One region of the Streptomyces sp. NPDC008086 genome, then DNA from elsewhere that is predicted to be linked to it. Evidence: riboswitches for the same ligand, from Rfam matches in the RefSeq annotation. Region 1 holds a riboswitch; each other region holds the start of a gene.
What was found. A riboswitch is a leader RNA that binds a small molecule or an ion and turns the genes downstream of it on or off. The one in region 1 is predicted to bind cyclic di-AMP.

Region 1 (5,115 bases):
TCCTTGCGCTCGTAGAACCGCACCCCGCCGACGACCTTGTAGGGCAGGCCGACGCGGATGAAGACCTCTTCAAAGACACGGGACTGGGCGTTCGTACGGTAGAAGACGGCGACGTCGCCGGCCTTCGCGTCCCCCGCGTCCGTCAGTCGGTCTATCTCGTCGGCGACGAACTGCGCCTCGTCGTGCTCGGTGTCCGCGACATACCCGGTGATGCGCGCGCCCGCGCCCGCGTTGGTCCACAGGTTCTTGGGCCTGCGGGACTCGTTGCGCTCGATGACGGCGTTGGCGGCGCTCAGGATCGTCTGGCTGGAGCGGTAGTTCTGCTCCAGCAGGATGGTCGTCGCGTCCGGGTAGTCCTCCTCGAACTGGAGGATGTTGCGGATCGTCGCGCCCCGGAAGGCGTAGATCGACTGGTCGGCGTCACCCACGACACACAGCTCGGCGGGCGGGACGTCGAACTCGCTGGGCGGCACGTCGACGGGGTGCTCGCCGGTCCCGACGAGCTCGCGCACCAGCGCGTACTGGGCGTGGTTGGTGTCCTGGTACTCGTCCACCAGCACATGGCGGAAACGCCGGCGGTAGTGCTCGGCGACGTCCGGGAAGGCCCGCAGCAGATTGACCGTCGTCATGATCAGGTCGTCGAAGTCGAGGGCGTTGGCCTCCCGCAACCGCGACTGGTACAGGGCGTACGCCTGCGCGAGCGTCTTCTCGAAGCCGTCCGTGGCCTGCGCGGCGAAGTCCTCCTCGTCGATCAGCTCGTTCTTCAGATTGCTGATCTTGGCGCTGAACGACTTGGGCGGAAACCTCTTCGGATCAAGATCCAGATCCCGGCAGACCAGCGCCATCAGCCGCTTGCTGTCGGCGGCGTCGTAGATCGAGAACGAGGAGGTGAACCCGAGCCTCTTGCTCTCTCTCCGCAGGATGCGCACGCACGAGCTGTGGAAGGTCATCACCCACATCGCGTTCGCCCGCGGCCCCACGAGCTGCTCGACGCGCTCCTTCATCTCGCCCGCGGCCTTGTTGGTGAAGGTGATCGCGAGGATCTGCCCCGGATGCACGTCACGCTCGGCCAGCAGGTGGGCGATGCGATGGGTGAGCACCCGCGTCTTGCCGGATCCGGCGCCGGCCACGATGAGCAGCGGGCTGCCGGAGTGGACGACGGCCGCACGCTGGTTCTCGTTCAGCCCCTCCAGCAGCGCGGCGGCATCGAGGGCCGGGCGCGGGGCGCCGTCGCGGTAGTAGGCGTCCCGGTCCGGCGGCACGTCGAACTTCCCGCCGAACAGATCGTCCGGAACCGGCTCCGGAGCGTGATCGTCCTCGGGCGGCGGCGGAGGCTCCTCGTGGGCCCGCGGGGCCTGGAGGTCCGCCAGGAAGCTGTCGTCAAAGAGGCTGCTCATCGCTCTCCGAGTCTAGGGCGCCCCACTGACAGCCCGCCGCCACCCCGAGAACCTCGCCGCCCCAATCTCCGACCCTCACCCTCCAGCACCCGACCATCACCCTCAGCAACCAACCAGCCGATCCCCCCACACCTCCTCAAACACCGCCAAACCAACCTCCGCCCGCAATACACCTCCCCAAGGTCACGAAAATGTATCGGGCATATCGAACATCAACCTTCACAGGGGCCACACGAGTTGGCTACCGTGCCGGGCAGGCCGTACGACCCCCACCGGCGAACGTCGCCGGGCCGCGCGGCCTCCGCCGAGTCCGGTAAGCCCCCTGGGCCCCGGAGCCGGGGACCCACCGAACTTGGGGTGAATCGGCCGGACTTCCGAGCCGTAGGGCAACCCTTCCGAACCACCCGCCCGAACCCGACAGCTAACTCGGTAGGCGGAGCACGGAAGGAGTCGCCTCCCTTGGCGTCGCACCGCAAGTCGCGTCCCGCAGGTACGCGCGTAGCAGGCATACGGACCCCCGCGCTCGCCACGGCGGCCCTCACCTCCGTGGCCCTGCTGTCCCAGACGGCCAACGCGAACCCGTCCACGGACGACAAGCCGAGCCTCGAAGAGGTCGAGAAGAAGGTCGACGACCTCTACCGCCAGGCGGAGTCGGCGACCGAGAAGTACAACGCGGCCAAGGAGAAGACCGCGAAGCAGCGCAAGCGCGTCGACACCCTCCTCGACGACCTCGCCCAGCGCACCCAGACCCTCAACGACGCCCGCGAGGAACTCGGCCGCAACGCCGCCGCCCAGTACCGCACCGGCGCGGCCGCCCCCGACACGGCCACCTTCCTCCTCGCGGACACCCCGCAGGACTACTTCGACCAGTCCCAGCTGATGGACCGCATGACGGGTCGTCAAAAGGAAGCGGTCGACGACTACTTCACGCAGCAGTCCGCGACCATGAAGAAGCGCCAGGAGGCCACCCGGAGCCTCGAGACGCTCACCGAGTCGCAGAACGACCTCCAGGCCGCCAAGACCACCGTCCAGACGAAGCTCGCCGACGCCCGCGAACTCCTGTCGAAGCTGACGGCCGAGGAGAAGGCCCGCCTCGCCGCGATCGAGAAGCGCAAGCAGGAAGAGGCCGCCCGCAAGGCAGAGGAACTGGCCCGCCAACAGGCAGAGGCCGAGCGCCAGCGCCAAGAGGCGGCACAACAGCAGGAGACCACCGAGCCGTCCGACTCCTCCTCATCGAACTCCTCCTCGGACTCGTCGTACGCCACCAAGGCCGAAAAAGCCCTGGCCTTCGCCCGTTCCCAAATAGGCAAGCCGTACGTCTGGGGCGCCACCGGCCCCGACTCCTACGACTGCTCCGGCCTCACCCAGGGCGCATGGAAGGCCGCCGGCGTCGACATCCCCCGCGTCACCTACGACCAGGTCAACGCCGGCACCACGGTCCCCCTCTCCAGCGCCCAGCCCGGCGACCTGGTCTTCTTCTACGACGACGTCACCCACGTAGGCATCTACATCGGCAACGGCATGATGATCCACGCCCCCAAGCCCGGCGCGTACGTCCGCGAGGAGTCGATCTACTACGACGGCGAGTCAGCGATCCACAGCGTCGTACGCCCGGCGTAGCCGCACACGGCGGCAAGGAGACGCGTCGGGGGCCCGCCCGCAGCGGCGGGCGTCAACAAACAGCACCTCTGAAGTCACGGCAACCGCCCGACCGAGGACGGACACCCCCCGGCGCGGCCCCGCCCCCGTCCGCCCCCAGGCGCGACGCGAAACCCTACTCCCCGCGACAGGCCGCCGCAGGCATCCCGACCCAACCACCGAAGGACCCGCAGGCACCCCGCCGAACCGCCGGGGGCACCCGCGGGCATCCGGCCAACCGCCGGAGGCACCCGGCGTGCCCCACCCTCCAACCTCCACCCCCCTCCTAGCATCGACCCATGTCCGCCACCACCACCCCCACATCCCCCCTCCACACCTGGTGGTCGCGGCGTCCCCCCACAGCCGGCGCCGCAGTCATGGCGACCGGCATCCTGTCGGTCACCCTGCACCAGACCGGCTACGAAACCCTCTCCCGCATCGCCCTCGCCCTGGCCTCCGTGACCTGGCTCGCCCTCGCCGCCGACTTCACCGCACGCCTCCTGTGGGACCGCGCGAGGTGGGTGAAGGAGGCGGCCACCCCGGCCGCCCTGACCGCCATCGCCGCGACGACCGTCCTGGGCACCCGCTTCAGCGTCCTCGGCTGGCAGACCCTCGCCAAGGCCCTCCTGGCCCTCGCGGCCGTCCTCTGGCCGGGCCTCCTCATCGCCGTGGTACGCCACTGGCACCGCGGGATGCCGGGCACCGTGTTCCTGGGCTGCGTGGCCACGGAGGGCCTGGCCGTCCTGGGCGCGACGCTCGCCGTGACCGAGGCCTCGGCATGGCTCGCCCACGCGGCCCTCGTACTGTTCTGGCTCGGCCTGGTGCTCTATGTCGTCGCCCTGACCCGCTTCGACCTACGGCAGGTGGCCGACGGCGTCGGCGACCACTGGGTGGCGGGCGGCGCCCTCGCCATCTCCGCGCTCGCCGGCTCGAAGCTCTTCGCCGCCGACAGCGCCCGCCTGTACCTCTGGAACGACGACGACACCAGCACCCTGCACACGGTGACCGTCGCCCTGCTGGTCCTGGACCTGGCCTGGTACGCCGCCCTGCTGCTGGCCGAGATCGCCTGGCCACGGCCGCGCTACGACATACGGCGTTGGGCGACCGTGTTCCCGCTCGGCATGACGGCCGCGGCGACCCTCTCCGTCGCCGCCGCCCTGGACGTCCCCTGGCTCGAGGGCCCCGGCGAGGCGCTGATGTGGATCGCGGTGGCGGCCTGGCTGGCGGTCACGGCAGGCGCGGTCTGGGCGTACGCCCCCGGCTCCACCACGGGAGCCGGAGCCAGGACCGCTGGGACGGACGTCACGTCCACAACACGGCGATGAAGATGTTCGCCACGGTCAGCAGCCCCACCACCCCGAACAGCCGCTTGTCCACCGTCTCCTCGTCCCGCTTCACGTACACGAGCCCGAGGATCACGACCAGCAGCGCAAGCTTCACGCCGATCTTGACGTTGTCGACGGGCTGGTCGTCCGCCTGATTGAGGCCGACGAGGATCACCCCGGTGACCAGCATGGTCAGCGCGCCGTGCAGCATCGCGGGGACGAACCGGGCCGTGCCCTGGCCCATCGCCTTCATCTGAGTGAGGAAGCCACCGAGCAGCGCGGCGATACCGACGATGTGCAGGCCGACGAAAAGGTGGATGAGTACGTCCATGACGCCGGAGCCTAACCAGCCCGACGGACACCCCCACCACCGCACCCCGCCATCGAGCCCACCCCTCTCGATCATGCATATATGCGCCCCTTAGCACCCGATCGCCTCACCCCGCCCTCCATTCCGCCACATCGGTCAGCACACAGCGTGAACATGACGTCCCCAACCCGGGATCACGCTCACTTACGGTCATCTCCCGGTCTGCTCCCGGCACTTCCGCACAACGCGTTACCGGACCGACACACAGAGGTTTAGCGTCCTCCACCAGGTGACCGGCTCCCCACCGCCGCCCGGGCCAGGGGCGGCAGTCGGACACCACCGCCGAGAAAGTCCGGCGGCGGCCCGCTCCCCCTGTGCAGGCCGCCGCCGGACGCGTAACCCGCCCCCGGGCAGCCGTACGTCCGCACCCCCAGGCGCTCGTACG
Region 2 (5,115 bases), on a different contig from region 1:
GTGACCGTCGGCTGGGCTGCCAGCCAGGACAGGGCGATCGTGGCGACGGGGGCGTCGTGGGCGGCGGCGATTTCGTCGAGGGCGGCGAGGACCTTCTGGCCGCGCTCGGATGCGGCGTGCTTGGCGGCGCCCTCGGCGCGCGGGCTCTGTACGGTCGTGCCGGGGCGGTACTTGCCCGTGAGGAAGCCGGAGGCCAGGGCGAAGTACGGGACGGCGGCCAGGCCTTCGCGTTCGGCGAGGTTCTGGAGTTCGCCCTCGTAGGTGTCGCGGGACACCAGGTTGTAGTGGGGCTGGAGGGCGACGTACCGGGCGAGGCCCTCGCGGTCGGAGAAGGCCAGGGAGGCCTCCAGCCGCTGCGCTGAGATGTTGGACGCGGCGATGTGCCGTACCTTGCCGGCCTTCACCAGGTCGTCGAGCGCGCCGATGATCTCCTCGACCGGCACTTCCGGCTTGTCGAAGTGGGTGTAGTAGAGGTCGATGTGGTCGGTGCCGAGGCGGCGGAGCGAGGCGTCGGCGGCCGCCTTGATGTTGGCCGCGGTCAGGCCCTGGAAGTCGGGGTGCTGGCTGACCTTGGTGGCGATGACGACGTCGTCCCGGTTGCCGCGCGCCTTCAGCCAGTTGCCGATGATGGTCTCGGACTCGCCGCCCGCGTTGCCCTCGACCCAGGCCGAGTACGAGTCTGCCGTGTCGATGAAGTTGCCGCCCGCGGCCGTGTAGGCGTCCAGTACGGCGAAGGACTGGGTCTCGTCGGCCGTCCAACCGAAGACGTTGCCGCCGAGGGAGAGCGGGAAGACCTCCAGGTCGGAGGAGCCGAGCTTGCGTAGGGATGCAGTCATGCTCGGCATCAACGTCCTGACCGGAGACCTCTCTTCCGAAACAGTCGCAAACTTCCCGTAAACAAGCGGAGCCTGGCCCTCCGGGGACCGGCAACCCTGACGTCGGGGGGTTGTCGTCAGGACCGCCAGAGATCAGGACGGCCGCAGGTCAGGACGCCCGGCGAGCAGGACGGGTGCAGATCAGGACGGCCGGCAAGCAGGACGAGCGCAGGTCAGACTGGCGCAGATCAGGAACGTCGCACATCGGCCCCGGAAGGACAGGACCACGGACGAGGGAGCAGGAGCCACCAGGAACAGGAACCACCCGGAACAGGAACCGCCGGGTCCAGGAGGGCGTGCCTAGCCCCCGAACTCTCCCGGATGCCCCTCCCAGAGGCCTCGCCCCGATACCTGGCCCAACGCCTCGCGGATGCCCCCGAAGACATCCCCCCGCGAGGCCGCTCCCGCGCCCCTAAGACCCACAGACCCGCAGACCCACAAACCCGCAGACGCACAGGCCCCAGACTCCAGGACCTCAAGACCTCAAGACCTCAGGGAGTAAGCCCCTTACCCCGCAACCACGCCATCGGGTCGATCCCGCTCGCGCTGCCGTCAGGGTGGACCTCGAGGTGCAGGTGGGCGCCGGTCACGTTGCCCGTGGCGCCTACGCGGCCGATGACGTCGCCCGTGTTGACCTTCTGGCCGACGCTCACGCTGATCGAGGACTGGTGGGCGAACCAGATCTCGGTGCCGTCGTCGAGGGTGAGCTCGGTCTTGTAGCCGTACGAACCGTCCCAGCCGGCGAACGTGATCGTGCCGCTGTGCACGGCCTTGATCAGCGTGCCCGTGGGGGCGGCGAAGTCGAGGCCCGTGTGGTAGCCGGAGGACCAGTAGGCGCCGGCCTGACCGAAGGTCGAGGTGATGGTGTACGAGGAGGTCGGCAGCGTGTACTGCTTGGCCAGCTCGGCGAGACGCTCGGCCTCGGCCTTCTTGCGGGCCTCCTCCTCGGCCTTGGCCTTGGCGGCGGCGGCCTTGGCCTCGGCCTCCTTCTCCGCCTTGGCGGCCGCGGCGGAGGCCTCCTTCTCGGCGGCGGCGACGGCGGCCGCGGCGGCCTTGCTCTCGATCTGGTCCTGCTGCTGCTCGGCCTGCGCCATGATCCGGCTGCGCAGCGCCTCACCGGCGTCGGGGGCGTCCTGCGTGGTCTCGTCGGTCGCCGCGCCCATGGTGCTGAGGGCCGTACCGGCGTCCTCGGCGGGAGCCGCGTCGTCGTCGGAGATCAGGGGCAGGTCCGGGATGGTGATGGCCACCGGCGGCTTGCCGCTGTTGGCGCTGGCCATGCCGCCCGCGCCGACGGCGGCTATGACACCGACGCCGAGAACCGTGGAGCTGCGGGCGAGTCCCCCGCCGCGCTGCTTGGAGACGCGATGCCTGCCGCGTACCGGACGAATGGACTCCGCGGTGGGGTTCCACTCCTCGAACGGGCCCTCGTCGCTGCGGTTACGGTCGTAGCCGAAGGTGTCGGTACCGCGTTGGCCGGGCACGAACGGGGCTTGCGGGGCAGGCCGGTTGGACGCCACGTGGGCGTACTCCTTTCCTTCCTTCTCGCCTACCGGGTTAGCTGACGGGTTCGGAGCAGGAAGGTCTCCTACGCGCGTATACCGGCCGTGAGTTCCCGGCGGTATCCGTGCGATTCACCCCAAGGTGGTGGTTCCCCGGTTCCCTTGCGGGATTCGGCGCGTGCGCACGGAGCCGCCTCTTGTGACGGCTGGGACGACCGCGCTGCGTTATCGAACGTTAATAGACGCGGGGTACGGATTCCAAGCTGTTCCGCTTGATCATTAACGATTTTCGCCTGGACTTACGGGTCATGAGCGGCCTAATTCGGGCGAGTTGGCCAGCACTCAGGAGTCACACAGGTATTGACGGTATGTCAGTTGTTATGCGGAGGGGGGTCGCCCGATCACGGTTGGTGACAACGATCATGGAGTGGCTCCACAGGATCTCCATCAGGGGCCCGCAGAGGCGTGGCTGCCTCAGGGGCGGCGTACGGCGAGGAGGGCCATGTCGTCCGCCATCCCGCCCCCGGAGTGGCGGCGCACCTCCGCCGCGAGCGCGCCGAGCAGCGCGGCCGGCTCACGCCGGGCGTTGGTCCGCCCCGCCAGTCCCGTCTCGGGGTCGTAGAACCGGTCTCGCTCGTCCCGGGCCTCGGACAGGCCGTCGGTGTACACGAGCAGCGTCGCTCCGGTGGGGAAGCCGGCCTCCTGGGCCCGGTCCGGCCAGGCCGCGAGCTCCTGCATGCCGAGCGGCAGGGCGGGCTCGGAGGCGGGCAGTGCGCACACGGTGCCGTCGGCGTACAGGAGCAGGGGCGGGGGATGCCCTCGGTTGACCAGGCGTACGATCCCGTCGCCGTGCGGGAGTTCGGCGAGGACGACGGTGGTGAACCCCTCGGCGGACTCCACCTCCTCGCGCCGTGCGCGCTCCCGCGCGAGCGCCCGTTCCAGGCGCTGTGCCACCGCCTCCAGCGTGGTCTCCTGCTCGGCGGCCTCCCGGAACGCCCCGATGACGACGGCGACGACCCCGACCGCCCCCATCCCCTTGCCGCGCACGTCTCCGACGACGAGCCGCACGCCGTGCGGGCTGTCCTGCACCGCGTACAGGTCCCCGCCGATGAAGACGCCCTCCTGCGCCGCCTCGTAGCGTGCCGCGATCTGGAAGGCGCCGATCCGCTCGGCGGGTTCGGGCAGTACGGCGCGCTGGGCGGCCTCGGCGATGGCGCGGGCGGAGGCGAGGCGGGCGTCGCTGCGGCGGACGAGGAGGTTGATGAGGACGGCGAGGACGGAGACGGTGACCACGGTGACCAGCTCGGTGATCACCTCGACCCGGGGGAGGCCGCCCAGACTGGCGTGGAGCACGACCAGCGCGCCGACCGCCACGGCGCCGGTGAGCACCGTGCCGCGCTGCGAGTAGAGCGGGGCGGCGACCAGGGGCGCGGCGGTGAAGAAGGGGGCGCCGGTGAAATCCGTGGGCGTGACGTAGTCGTACCCGCATCCGGCGGCGATGAGCAGGGCGGGCAGCAGCCGGACGAACCGGCGTGCGTACGAGATCCGCCGTTCCTCCACGTCACCAGGGTTGCCGAAGCGGGGGCGGGCGGCGAGCGGTGGGGACCGACCGGAGCAGCGGGGCGGCCGGCGGGACAGCCGCCGGCGGAGACACCGGGGAAAACACTCGGGGCCGGAACTTTTCAGTTCCGGCCCTGAGTCTTCAGTAGCGGGGACAGGATTTGAACCTGCGACCTCTGGGTTATGAGCCCAGCGAGCTACCGAGCTGCTCCACCCCGCGGCGATGACTCAATAGTACGCCATCCGCGGGACGGAAAGCACACGCGTTTCCCGGGGCCGCCGCGAGCGGCGTTTTTCGGGGCGGGTTCAGGGCGCCGGTGTCATGGCAGGAGGTGGCTGTTCGGGGCCTTGGCCCGGGCCTCGTACTCGGGCAGGACGACCACGTCCACCCCTTCCCCGGCCAGCAGCCCGCTGCCGTCGGCGCCCGCCACGAACGTGTCCGGCTCCCGCCAGGCCGTCACCACCCGGCGCACCCCGGCGTCGAGGATCAAGCGGGCGCACGGCACCGGACGGGACGCGCGGCGCGTGCAGGGTTCCAGGCTCGTGTAGACCGTGGCGGACGTCACACGGGGGTCTCCGGGCGCGACCTTCGCCAGCGCCGCCTCCTCCGCGTGCACCACGGGGTCGCCGCCCTCGCGGGAGTGGCCCCGCGCCAGCTCGGTCCCGTCGGCCGCCACCACGACCGCCCCGACGCTGAAGGCCGTTCCCGACGGCGGGCACTCGGCCGCCAGCTCGCACGCCAGCGCCAGCCATCTCCGGTCGGCGGCGGAGGGCAGCACACCGGCGCCGGGCGCGGTGGGCTCGTAGCGCATCAGGACGACGTCCTCGATCCGCCGCGTCTCCAGCAGGCGCAGCCGTCCGCCCTGGTACTCCCCCGGGCCGAACAGCCGCGGCGCCTTGGGGTCCCCCACGAACAGCGGCGCCAGCACCAGCTGCACCTCGTCGGCCAGGCCCTGCTGGAGCAGCTGGGTGTGGACCGTGCCGCCGCCCTCCACCATCAGCCGCTCGACCCCGCGCGCCTCGCGCAGGTGGCGCAGCAGGCCCCGCCAGTCCAGGTCGGCGCCCAGCGCGACCACGTCCGCGGCGACCGGCTCGCGGCGCAGCCGCTCCGCGCCCTTCTCCGTCGTATAGACGATCTTCTCGCCGCCGGTGTGCCAGAAGTTCGCCGTCGGATCCAGCTC
Region 3 (5,115 bases), on a different contig from region 1:
CTCCGCGGCCGTACGGGCCTTCTACGAGCGGCACGTACGCCCCGCCACCTCCACCGTCGTGGTTGTCGGCGACCTCACCGGCGTCGACCTCGACGACCTGCTGGGCGACACCCTGGGCGCCTGGACCGGCTCCCCGGCCCAGCCCCGTCCGGTCCCGCCGGTGACCGCGGACGACACCGGTCGCGTCGTCATCGTGGACCGCCCCGGTGCCGTGCAGACGCAGCTGCTGATCGGTCGTGTCGGCCCGGACCGGCACGACCGGGTGTGGCCCGCGCAGGTGCTCGGCACGTACTGCCTCGGCGGCACCCTCACCTCCCGTCTGGACAAGGTCCTGCGTGAGGAGAAGGGCTACACCTACGGTGTGCGCGCGTTCGGCCAGGTCCTGCGCTCCGCACCGGACGGCACGGGCGCGGCCATGCTCGCCATCAGCGGCTCGGTCGACACCCCGAACACCGGTCCCGCGCTGGACGACCTCTGGAAGGTCCTGCGCGGGGTCGCCGGCGAGGGCCTGACCGACGCCGAGCGGGACTTCGCCGTGCAGAACCTCGTCGGAGTGGCCCCGCTGAAGTACGAGACGGCCGCCTCCGTGGCGAACACGCTGGCCGACCAGGTCGAGCAGCACCTGCCCGACGACTACCAGGCGAAGCTGTACCAGCAGCTCGCCGCGACCGGCACCGTCGAGGCCACCGCCGCGGCCGTGAGTGCCTTCCCGGTGGACCGGCTGGTGACGATCCTGGTCGGCGACGCGGCCGCGATCCGCGAGCCCGTCGAGGCCCTCGGCATCGGCGAAGTCACCGTCGTGACAGCCGAGTAGACCGTCGTGACGGCCGAGTAGAAGGCGGCACCCCGCCGGACGACGGCACGCGCGCGTAAGGGGCCCTGGTGACTTCCAACTCACCAGGGCCCCTTTATGCCCGAATTGGGGGAGAGGTTGCCTGTCTGGCCTGTGGGATGCGCTACAAAAGCCGCGATCCGTTTGGGGATTGAAAGTCGCCCCGCTTAGCGTCTTCCGGGCTGTTCGTCAGGCAGTGCGCCGCGCCCGCGGCACCGGACAGTCATCGCCGAGTCCCCGTACGGCGCGAGCCAGGGGAGCCGGGGACCCGCCCGTAGTCCCTGGGGTGAATCGGACGCCCGCGCAGCCGCGAGGGGGCCCGTAGGAGACCTTCCTGCTCCGAACCCGTCAGCTAACCCGGTAGGCGAGAAGGAAGGAAAGGATCAGCCACTACATGGCGTTCACCTGCGCCACCGGGAAGAACCGCGCCTCCGGGAAGCACCGTCGCCCCGGCCGGTTCGAGCGCACCACCGCCCGCGCGGCGGGCGTCGCCGCGCTCACCGCCACCGGCGTCATAGGCACCCTGGCCGCCCCGGCGCTCGCCGCCGAACCCGCCGTCGAGCAGACCGGCCTCATCCCCGTCATCAGCGTCGACGACACGCTCGCCGACCAGATCGACGCCCAGGCCGCCGCCCAGAAGCAGGCCGCCCAGGAGGCGGCGGCCCGCAAGCAGGCCGCCGAGGAGGCCGCGCGCAAGAAGGCGGCCGAGAAGGCCAAGCAGGAGCGCGAGGCCAAGGAGCGCGCCGCCCGCGAGGCCGAGCGCAAGCGCCTGCTGTCCTACGTCGCCCCGATCTCCGGCTCGTACGTCTCCACCGGCTACAAGACCGGCGGCGCCGTCTGGTCCTCCGGCAGCCACACCGGCGTCGACTTCCACGCCGCCAGCGGCACCTCCGTCCACGCCGTCGGCTCCGGCACCGTCGTCGAGGCCGGCTGGGGCGGGTCGTACGGCAACAACATCGTGATCAAGATGAACGACGGTACGTACACCCAGTACGGCCACCTGTCGTCCATAGGCGTCTCGGTCGGCCAGACCGTCACGCCGGGCCAGCAGATCGGCCTGTCCGGCGCCACCGGCAACGTCACCGGACCGCACCTGCACTTCGAGGCCCGCACGACCGCCGAATACGGCTCCGACATCGACCCCGTCGCCTACCTCCGCTCGCACGGCGTGAACGTCTGACGCCTCCCGCGCCCCACCCGAGGCCCGCTTCCCGCAGCTGAGCCTCCCCGAAGCCCCGGCTCCCGAGCCGGGGCTTTCGGCGTTTCTAGGACGATCGGCTGACCAAAAAATATCCATGGATTCCGGCCCGCCGTCGGAAATTCCGGCCGGTTGCAATAGAGTCACTGAACACACGTCATTCGTCGACGTTTCACGGGGATTAAGGCGGAGGTCGGTCATGCGTATTCCGGCGCACTCGGTATGCACCGCGATCCGGGACGACATCGTCGCCGGCGTCTACGAGCGCGGCGGCCGGCTCACCGAGGAACTCCTCGCACGCCGCTACGGCGTCTCCCGCGTCCCCGTGCGCGAGGCCCTGCGCACCCTGGAGGCGGAGGGCTTCGTGGTGACCCGGCGGCACGCGGGCGCGTGCGTCGCCGAACCGACCGAGCAGGAGGCCGCCGACCTGCTGGAGATGCGCACCCTGCTGGAGCCGCTCGGCGCCGCCCGGGCCGCCCAGCGGCGCACCGAGGCCCATCTGAAGGTCCTGCGCGGCCTGGTCAGGCTGGGCCAGGAGCGGGCCAGGAGGGGCAACAGCGAGGATCTGCGCTCGCTGGGCGGCTGGTTCCACGAGACGCTGGCCCAGGCCTCCGGAAGCCCCGCGCTGGCCTCGACGCTGACCCAGCTGCGCCACAAGATCGCCTGGATGTACTCGGTGGAGGCGCCGGTCAACCCCGTGGAGTCCTGGGCCGAGCACGGCGCGATCGTGGACGCGGTGGCGCGCGGTGACGGTGAGCGCGCCCGGGGTGTCACGGCCCTGCACGCAGAGCGTGCGATGAGCGCGCACCGGCTGCGGTTCGGCTCCGGCGGGGATCGCGCCGAGCGTGTGAGGAATTCGCAACATCCCGTAAACATGCCGAGCCTGCGGCATTAACACGGGCGCCGTATACAAAGAGGAGATATTCGGCGGCGGTCTATTTCCGCTGCCCTTTTCGGGTGTGTCGCCAATTCCTCCTGTCGCCTCTCCCCGGAAATGCCTCCGCCTGCCCGAAACAGCGAAGCCGCGCCCGCCGAAAAGGCAGACGCGGCTTCACCGATTTGTCGGGGAGTCCCGCTCAGGTCCTTCAGACCGTCTCGGGCAGCTCCTCGAGACCCTCGGAGACCAGCTTCGCCAGCCGGTCGAGGGCGGCGTCCGCACCCTCGGCGTCGGAGGCGAGGACGATCTCCTCGCCGCCCTGGGCGCCCAGGCCCAGCACGGCGAGCATGGAGGCCGCGTTGACGGGGTTGCCGTCGGCCTTGGCGATCGTCACCGGGATACCTGCGGCCGTGGCGGCCCGGACGAAGATGGAAGCGGGGCGGGCGTGAAGGCCCTCGGCCCAGCCGACGTTGACGCGGCGCTCAGCCATGTGATGCTGCCCTTCGGTGTTCAGGGTTGTCTAGACCAGTTTCCCACACCCGTGAAGCCCGCCGGGAGGGACAAAACGTCCCTCCCGAGGTGACCGTCGGGTCGCGGCCTCGACCCGACATACGTCCTCCACAGACTGCCTCGCGCCGTTGTCGTACGCGAGCCGTACTCTGGGCCCCATGCAGAGCGCCTCGGACCGGCACGAGTACCCCGCCCACTGGGAAGCCGACGTGGTGCTGCGCGACGGCGGCACCGCACGCATCCGCCCCATCACCGTTGATGACGCCGAGCGCCTGGTCAGCTTCTACGAGCAGGTGTCGGACGAGTCGAAGTACTACCGCTTCTTCGCGCCCTACCCGCGACTGTCCGCGAAGGACGTCCACCGCTTCACGCACCACGACTTTGTGGACCGGGTGGGACTCGCGGCCACGGTGGGCGGCGAGTTCATCGCCACCGTACGCTACGACCGGATCGGCGCCGACGGAATGCCCGCGTCCGCCCCGGCCGACGAGGCCGAGGTCGCCTTCCTCGTCCAGGACGCCCACCAGGGCCGAGGCGTCGCCTCCGCGCTGCTCGAACACATCGGCGCCGTCGCCCGCGAGCGTGACATCCGTCGCTTCGCCGCCGAGGTGCTGCCGGCCAACACCAAGATGATCAAGGTGTTCACGGACGCCGGATACACGCAGAAGCGCAGCTTCGAGGACGGCGTCGTACGCCTGGAGTTCGACCTGGAGCCGACGGACCGCTCGCTCGCCGTGCAGTACGCGCGCGAGCAGCGCGCCGAGGCCCGGTCCGTACGCCGCCTGCTGGTACCCGGCTCGGTCGCCGTCATCGGCGTCGGCCGCGCCCCCGGAGGCGTGGGCCGCAGCGTCCTCGGCAACATCAGGGACGCGGGCTTCACGGGACGGCTGTACGCGGTGAACAGGGCGTTCCCTCAGGACCTCAAGGAGGTCGACGGGGTCCTGGCGCACCGCTCGATGCGGGACATCGACGAGCAGGTCGATCTCGCGGTGGTCGCCGTACCCGCCGAGTACGTCCCCGACGTGGTCGCCGAGTGTGGCGAGCACGGCGTGCAGGGTCTGGTCGTGCTCTCCGCCGGGTACGCCGAGAGCGGGCCCGACGGCCGGGAGCGGCAGCGCGAACTCGTCCGGCAGGCGCGCGCGTACGGCATGCGCATCATCGGGCCGAACGCCTTCGGGATCATCAACACCTCCGCCGACGTACGACTCAACGCCTCCCTGGCACCCGAGATGCCCCGCCCCGGCCGGATCGGCCTGTTCGCCCAGTCCGGCGCGATCGGCATCGCCCTGCTGTCCCGGCTGCACCGGCGCGGCGGTGGCGTGACCGGAGTCACCGGCGTGTCGACCCTCGTCTCGTCCGGCAACCGCGCCGACGTGTCCGGCAACGACGTCCTGCAGTACTGGTACGACGACCCGGACACCGACGTCGTGCTGATGTATCTGGAGTCCATCGGCAACCCCCGCAAGTTCACCCGCCTCGCCCGGCGCACGGCGGCCGCGAAGCCGCTGGTCGTGGTCCAGGGCGCACGGCACGGCGGCGCGGCGCCCCAGGGCCATGCCGTACGGGCCACCCGGCTGCCGCACGCCACGGTGTCCGCGCTGCTGCGGCAGGCCGGCGTGATCCGCGTGGACACGATCACCGAGCTCGTGGACGCGGGCCTGCTGCTCGCCCGCCAGCCGCTGCCGGCCGGCCCGCGCG

Region 2: it holds a riboswitch for cyclic di-AMP, as region 1 does, so the genes downstream of both, ACFZBP_RS10140 (peptidoglycan DD-metalloendopeptidase family protein) here and ACFZBP_RS26170 (NlpC/P60 family protein) in region 1, are expected to answer to the same signal.
Region 3: it holds a riboswitch for cyclic di-AMP, as region 1 does, so the genes downstream of both, ACFZBP_RS38990 (M23 family metallopeptidase) here and ACFZBP_RS26170 (NlpC/P60 family protein) in region 1, are expected to answer to the same signal.

Annotation. Positions count from the first base shown of each region.
Region 1 covers NZ_JBIBIA010000007.1:350,630-355,744, reverse strand. Annotated here, with positions in the region: gene pcrA (DNA helicase PcrA) at 1-1,397, opposite strand, end outside; cyclic di-AMP (ydaO/yuaA leader) riboswitch at 1,690-1,848, shown strand; gene ACFZBP_RS26170 (NlpC/P60 family protein) at 1,857-3,017, shown strand; gene ACFZBP_RS26165 (tellurite resistance/C4-dicarboxylate transporter family protein) at 3,335-4,360, shown strand; gene ACFZBP_RS26160 (hypothetical protein) at 4,338-4,691, opposite strand.
Region 2 covers NZ_JBIBIA010000002.1:901,596-906,710, reverse strand. Annotated here, with positions in the region: gene ACFZBP_RS10145 (aldo/keto reductase) at 1-836, opposite strand, end outside; gene ACFZBP_RS10140 (peptidoglycan DD-metalloendopeptidase family protein) at 1,367-2,392, opposite strand; cyclic di-AMP (ydaO/yuaA leader) riboswitch at 2,404-2,561, opposite strand; gene ACFZBP_RS10135 (SpoIIE family protein phosphatase) at 2,849-3,934, opposite strand; tRNA gene ACFZBP_RS10130 (tRNA-Met) at 4,081-4,154, opposite strand; gene ACFZBP_RS10125 (dihydrofolate reductase family protein) at 4,255-5,115, opposite strand, start outside.
Region 3 covers NZ_JBIBIA010000016.1:40,989-46,103, reverse strand. Annotated here, with positions in the region: gene ACFZBP_RS38995 (M16 family metallopeptidase) at 1-814, shown strand, start outside; cyclic di-AMP (ydaO/yuaA leader) riboswitch at 1,050-1,213, shown strand; gene ACFZBP_RS38990 (M23 family metallopeptidase) at 1,227-2,012, shown strand; gene ACFZBP_RS38985 (GntR family transcriptional regulator) at 2,230-2,925, shown strand; gene ACFZBP_RS38980 (HPr family phosphocarrier protein) at 3,116-3,397, opposite strand; gene ACFZBP_RS38975 (GNAT family N-acetyltransferase) at 3,576-5,115, shown strand, end outside.